Regions from separate parts of the Devosia sp. 2618 genome, predicted to be linked through region 1. Evidence: riboswitches for the same ligand, from Rfam matches in the RefSeq annotation. Region 1 holds a riboswitch; each other region holds the start of a gene.
What was found. A riboswitch is a leader RNA that binds a small molecule or an ion and turns the genes downstream of it on or off. The one in region 1 is predicted to bind cobalamin.
Positions count from the first base shown of each region.

Region 1 (2,221 bases):
TACCGGCGCCGAGAAAGCCGGTGATGACGGTGGTTGGGATCTTGGCGGTCATGCGGGCACTCCGGCCGTTGCGGTGACGCGATTGCGCGCGAACACGTCGTTCAGTTTGCCGAACAGAGTGCCGAGCACCAGCCAGAACACGGCGGACGTGCCCAGGGTGATGGCGGCAAATTCGGTGGCGAGATGGGCTGGCACGGCGCTTGGCTCATCGGGGCCGATCGGTGCGCCGATGATGTGGGGCGCAATGACCAGTGCTGCAGCAACCGCAAAGGCCCAGCCGGCGCGGGTTTTGGCGAGCAGCAGGATGGCGCCACCCGTGGCGAGCGCCGTACCGACCCACCAGAGCTGGCGCGGGAAGACTTCGGCGGCCGGCATGCCCGGCAATTCGGGCGCGAGGCCATAGGCCGGGGCCAGCGAGAAGGCGAGGAAGCCGGCAATGCCCCAGAGGTAGCCGTTGGCGAAGGTGATCGGAATATTAGCGAACATCGAGACGGCGCCGATGACCAGCGCGAAGCCGGCGGCGGCGAGGACGGTGGCGAGCGTGGTATAAGCGGTGCGCTCAAAGCCATCGGCGGGGGCCCATTCTTCGGGCTCTTCCTCAAGGGTGGCGATGGCGTCGTGGGTGTGGTCCTGCGCGACGGCTTCTTCGCCGTGGCTATGACCGCCGCCTTCACCTTCAAAGGTTTCGGCGTGGAGAATGAGGGGCGTGACGCGGAAATGCTGGATGACGGCGGTCAAAAGGCCAGCCGATAGCGCTGCGATAAGCGCAGCGGCAAACAGATTGCGGATCATGATGTTTCTCTCGATTTCCTGGTGGTCGCGCTTCCGATCCTCGGATCAAGTCCGAGGAGCAAACCGGTTCCCACTTTTGCTGGAAGCGCTCCGGACCCTGCCTTAGTGGCAGGGAAAGCCCATGGCATGACGGGTGTCGTGTGCGCCATTATGCAGGCGGAAATCGCCAGCAAAGCCAGTGCCGACCAGCAGGGTCAGACCGAGCAGCAGCGCCAGCGAACCGGCAACAACGCGTTGGGAAATCGAGAGTGACTGAGTGGCAGTCGTCGCTTTAGTCGTTGCATTCATAGCAGCACCCTCCGTGCGCGGAACAGATGGGCTTTACGCCCGGCGTTTGTATTGGCAGGTCTCCTGGCTTGCGGTGGAGACAGCGCCCTCGCCTTCCCAGCAGCCTTTCGGCCACCAGTGGCATAGTGAGAGCGCGCACCGCATACAGTTGCGGGGGCAGCCACGGAGTTGGTCCCTAATGGGTACGCCTCACCGTGTTCCCTTTCCTTCCCAACGAAAAATCGTCGGTCCGGGTATCCCCTTGCCGCTACGGACGCGGGGAACCAATACAGTTTGACATGTACGCCGCCCCTTGAGGGCGGTCAATCCGCCCTGCGGTTACTCGTCGCCTTCGGGGCCTTCATAGCTGATGCTGAGCACCTGGACCTGAACGGCCAGATCCTTGAGCAGCGGCTCGCTGGTGGGGATGGAGACTTCCCCGGATACAGGGTTCACATCGAGATCATCGGTGTCTTCATTGGTGGGGGCGAAGCGCAGCGAAATGTAGCAATTGCCCTCGACGTGGGCGAGCGTGCCGTCTTCGATACTGGCGTAGCCGCCATAATCCCACCAGAAGCCGCCAATGGTGAAGGGCGCCTGGTTGATGGCAACCACATCCTCGACGCTCATGCCGACGCGCACGCCCTGCGGTCCTTCCATGGACGGCGACAGATCAGCGTAGCTCAGGTCGGTCAGATTGGTTTCGTCCCACCAGCCAAATTCCATGGTCTTTTGCGGATCATTGGGGAAGACGGTAGTGGCGAGAATGGTGGTGCCCTCAGGGCCATCGACATTGCCGGTGACGACGTTTTCCTTGCCATAGGTCTTGATCAGCAGCGCTTCGGAACTATCGCGGCCAAACACGCCATCGCAGGCAAAGGTCGATGGGTCCTGGGCAAAGGCCGGGGATGCAAGGGCAGCACAGACGACAATGGCAGACATACGCAGCAACATGGCCGAACTCCTTGAGGCGGGCGCTACATCGCCGACGCCATCGACCTGGCGCCAATGGCCGACGGCGGCGAAATCTGCCATCAAATGGTCGTTGCCGCAATCGGGCTCGGTAGGAAGAACCGGTTTTGGTCAAGCGCCTCGTTGGTGGGCTGAAGCAGATTTGCGCGCGGCGGGTGGATGCGACTCGCACTAGGCAGAGAGCACGCTC
Region 1 is NZ_JBEPOO010000001.1:2,590,687-2,592,907, forward strand. It holds gene cobW (cobalamin biosynthesis protein CobW) at 1-52, opposite strand, end outside; gene ABIE28_RS13010 (CbtA family protein) at 49-792, opposite strand; gene ABIE28_RS13015 (CbtB domain-containing protein) at 895-1,080, opposite strand; cobalamin riboswitch at 1,117-1,363, opposite strand; gene ABIE28_RS13020 (hypothetical protein) at 1,399-2,094, opposite strand.

Region 2 (2,221 bases), 130 kb from region 1:
GTCCGGCACCCAGTTGGCGGTGTTCATGTCGTGGGTGCGGCGGCGGTCGTCACCGGTATTCTTGCGCAGGTCGAGGAATTCTTCGATGTCGACATGCCAGGTTTCGAGATAGGCGCAGACCGCGCCCTTGCGCTTGCCGCCCTGATTGACGGCGATGGCGGTGTCGTTGGCAACCTTGAGGAAGGGTACGACGCCCTGGCTCTCGCCGTTGGTGCCCTTGATGTGGGCGCCGAGGCCGCGCACGGGCGTCCAGTCATTGCCCAGACCGCCGGAATATTTTGCCAGCAGGGCGTTGTCCTTGACCGCCTTGAAGATGCCGTCGAGGTCGTCGGCCACCGTCGTCAGGAAGCAGGAGCTCAGCTGCGGGCGCAGCGTGCCCGAGTTGAACAGCGTTGGCGTCGAGGCCATGAAGTTGAAGCTCGACAGCAGGTTGTAGAACTCGATGGCGCGCGCTTCGCGGTCGATTTCTCGGATGGCGAGGCCCATGGCGACGCGCATGAAGAAGGCCTGCGGCAGCTCGAACACCGCCCGGTCGACATGCAGGAAATAGCGGTCATAGAGCGTCTGGAGGCCCAGATACTGGAACTGGGTGTCGCGCTCCGGCTTGATGGCGGCGGCGATGCGCGCCACGTCGAAGCGGGCCAGTTCGGGGTCGATCAGTTCGGCTGCAATGCCCTTGGCCAGGTATTGCGGGAAGTATTCGGCATAGCGGGTCGCCATGTCGGCCTGAGTTGCCAGTTCGGTGCGGCCCGAGACATAGCTCAGCGCTTCGCGGCGCAGCTTGTCCAGCAGCAGGCGCGCCGAAACGAACGCATAGCTTGGCTCGGTTTCGACCAGCGTGCGGGCGGCCAAGATCGGCGCCAGCGCCAGCTCGTCGAGCGAAATGCCGTCATAGAGATTGCGGCGGGTTTCTTCGAGGATGACTTCGGGCTGCGCGCCTTCAAGGCCGGCACAGGCTTCGGTGACGACGGTGGCCAGACGCGCTTCATCGAGCGGCACGCGGCTACCATTGTCGAGCGTCATGGTCAGGCTGGTGGCGCTGGTTTCGACGGGCTTGGTGGCAGCAGCGCGAGCGCGGGCATGTTCTTCGCGATAGAGCACATAGGAGCGCGCAACCTTCTGGTGCTCGCCGCGCATCAGCGCCAGCTCGACCTGGTCCTGCACGTCTTCGATGTGAAAAACGCGGCCATCCTTGGCGCGGCGGGTCAAAGCGGTCACGACTTCGGTGGTCAGCTGTTCGACGATCTCGTGCACGCGGCGCGATGCGGCGGCCTTGTTGCCTTCCACGGCCAGAAACGCCTTGGTCAGCGCCACGCCGATCTTGGAAGAGTCAAAGGGGACGCTGCGGCCATTGCGCTTGATCAGCGAGAAGCCGGGCTCGGCGGCGACACGGCGGTCGTCGGCGTCGTGATAGGCGGGTGCGACACCATCGTCGGCACGGCTTGCAATATCGAGTTCAGTCATTGGACCCCAGGACCCCGTAGGTGGATGGCGGGGTACAGAAGGGGCGCGCGCGAGGACGTGACCAAGCGGCCAAGCCTGTGCTTCGCGACCAAATGGGACACCCCGCCCGTGGACGAATAAACCTGTCGTGGCAGGTATCTGGCTGGCGTGCTGAAGCACGCTTTCACAGTTGCGGGGGCAGCGCTGGACTGGAGGATGAACCCCGCACCAGCTTCCCTATTATCACCCGTCCTTGCGACCCGGATGACCACGACACACTAGATGTAGTGGTCCTATTCTAGATTCGCGTCAATGCCTTGCTGAGCAATTTTCCAGTCCATGTGGACAGCGGGGATATAACGATATCTTTATATCCCAATTGACAGCCGTCGCTTTGCCGTGCATCTTCAGCCTGCCCATGGTCCTCGCAAGAGGATAACAGGGAATCCGGTGCGGCTCATGCCTAGTCCGGAGCTGCCCCCGCAACTGTAGGCGGTGACGGATATCCACATGCCACTGGTGCAAACCGGGAAGGCGGATGTTCGGCCAATCCCGCGAGCCAGGAGACCTACCTTGGGATTGAACACTCCAATCACGCCGGTCGGGTGGACTGGTCGAGGACATGCCATGACGATTTTCTTGCCGCCGATTGCAGCCACAAGCCCAAGGCGAATGCGTCACTTCTGACGCCTGTTCAGCCCGCTTTTCCGCTTTTTCCGCGACCCGGCCATGGCGACCGTTCCGGTCTGCCGGTGGGCGCACCATTTTGCATCGGCAC
Region 2 is NZ_JBEPOO010000001.1:2,463,076-2,465,296, forward strand. It holds gene ABIE28_RS12390 (ribonucleoside-diphosphate reductase subunit alpha) at 1-1,464, opposite strand, end outside; cobalamin riboswitch at 1,577-1,731, opposite strand; cobalamin riboswitch at 1,846-2,033, shown strand.
Region 2: another riboswitch for cobalamin. It lies ahead of ABIE28_RS12390 (ribonucleoside-diphosphate reductase subunit alpha); the one in region 1 lies ahead of ABIE28_RS13015 (CbtB domain-containing protein).

Region 3 (2,221 bases), 1.4 Mb from region 1:
AGACAGGCTCATTCGTGGGCGCTTCCGCTACGTCCGTTTCTATGGTCCGATCGACGACGCAGGGCCTAGCGCAATCTAGCCAAACTGCCAACGTGACCATAGGGTAGTCTCCAGCACTGACGGAGAACCACTATGCGCTGGATCAACGAGCCGCTTCACTGGACCGAAAATGGTGAGGGGCTAGCTGTTCGGACCGCGCTGGAGACGGATTTCTGGAACAACACGTTCTACGATTTCCTGCACGACAACGGTCACTTCTACCACGATGAAGTGTCCGGCGATTTCACCATGTCAGTCACATTCAAGGCCGACTACACGGCACTCTATGATCAGGCCGGCCTGATGGTCCGCGTCGACGGCAAGAACTGGATCAAGGCCGGCATCGAATATACCGATGGTGAGCTCCATTTCAGCACCGTGGTAACGCGCGATGACCAATCCGATTGGTCGATGCTCTCCCTGCCCAACGCATTCCGCGACGGCCTGAACATCCGCGTCACGCGGCACGGCACAGCCCTGCGCGTCCAATTACAGGCCGAAACCGGCCAATGGCGCATGGCCCGCCTCGCATACCTGGCGATGCCCCAAGTCGTCCAAGCCGGCATGATGTGCTGCTCCCCAACCCGCGCTGGCCTAGACGTGCAGTTCAACAATTTCCGGATCGGCGAGCCAATCGAAAAGCGGCTGCATGACGACTAGGTTTTCTGCCACCAACTCCAGCTTAGCCACTGTCTTACCAGCAAACGCAGCAAGAGTGTTGGCGCAACGCGCCCCCGCGACACAACGCCGACACCTGCGCCTTGATCCCCATCCAGAATCACCCCAACTTGCGCGAGCTTTCGGTTCCGCCATGACGCGCGGATTAAAAGGGAACACGGTGCGGATTACCCATCAGGGGCCAAAACCGAGGCTGCCCTCGCAACTGTAAGCGGCAAGCGATTGCTATCGCCACTGGTCCTTTTAGGATTGGGAAGGCTGCAACCGCATCAGAGCCGTGAGCCAGGAGACCTGCCCAAGCACAATACCAAGCAGCCAGACGAGGTGTTCTGGCAGGGGACACGTCATGACTGCGGCCACGCCAGCATCCTATCTGCCATTTGCGCCTAACCTGTCCGTTCCGACAACGGGGTTATCGGCGCGCGCACACCCCGCCCGCCAAAGCCGATCCTAACCGGCTTGAGCGGAGTTTTGATTATGAACATTGGGCACCACCCAATGGCGTATCCACATGATCATGCGTCCTGCATTGGGGCGTGTCATGCAGCCTGACGCCATTCTCTTTGTCATCTCGCTGGCCAATCTGAGTGCTCGCCGTTTTGCGACGGTGGCGAACGGACTTGCCGCAGCCACCGCCCTGCCCAGCCGTCTCGTTCGCCTCGAAGGCACCGACCAGAACCTGCCGCAGGCCCTCGACGCCCTGCGCGATGAGGGGCATACGTCCATTCTCGTCCAGCCGATTGGCCTGCCTTTCCCCGAAAGCCTGATCGCCTGGCTCCCTGGCGCGCTCGCCACTTGGAGCCTTCTGCCCGGCAACGACGATGTCACCTTGTCCGTTGGCAGCGAAGCCAGCGATGACCCGGCACTGCTCAGTCATTTCGTGACGACGGCGCTTGAAAACGCCGACAACGCCACGCCCGTCGCCAAGGCAAAACCATCGCTGGGCAAACCTGGCTGGCAGAACCCACCCGATTTTCGACACCACCTGCTGGTCTGCACCGGCCCGCGCTGCCACTACCGCGACGCTGCCTCGCTCCTGCATGCCCTCAAGGACGAGACCAACAGACAGGGCATTGCCTCTCAATGCCTCACCGCCCGCACCGGCTGCCTGTTCCCCTGCAATCAAGGCCCGATGGTCGCCCTTTATCCCAAGGGCGAATGGTATCGCCTGGCCGACAAAACAGCCCTCGCCCGCTTCGTTTCGGAAGTTCTGGTCCAGGGCCAGACCGCCCACGACCTCCTCATTCATACGGCCAAGGCCGCACGCCAACCTGCCCTTTCCACCAAGGACAATTCATGATTTTCAAGCGTCTCACACTCGCCCTGCTGGCCAGCGCCTTAGCGGTCTCGGCTGCCACCGCGCAGTCTGATCCAGCGCCGTTACGCATCGTCACCTCGTTTGACATCGGCACGATGAACCCGGCCGTCGATGGCTTCTGGATGCAGGAATTTGGCGTTGCCGAACTGCTGATGAAGTTTTATCCCGACGGCACCAACCAGCCTT
Region 3 is NZ_JBEPOO010000001.1:1,165,631-1,167,851, reverse strand. It holds gene ABIE28_RS05845 (DUF1349 domain-containing protein) at 133-699, shown strand; cobalamin riboswitch at 823-1,030, shown strand; gene ABIE28_RS05840 ((2Fe-2S) ferredoxin domain-containing protein) at 1,229-2,017, shown strand; gene ABIE28_RS05835 (ABC transporter substrate-binding protein) at 2,014-2,221, shown strand, end outside.
Region 3: another riboswitch for cobalamin. It lies ahead of ABIE28_RS05840 ((2Fe-2S) ferredoxin domain-containing protein); the one in region 1 lies ahead of ABIE28_RS13015 (CbtB domain-containing protein).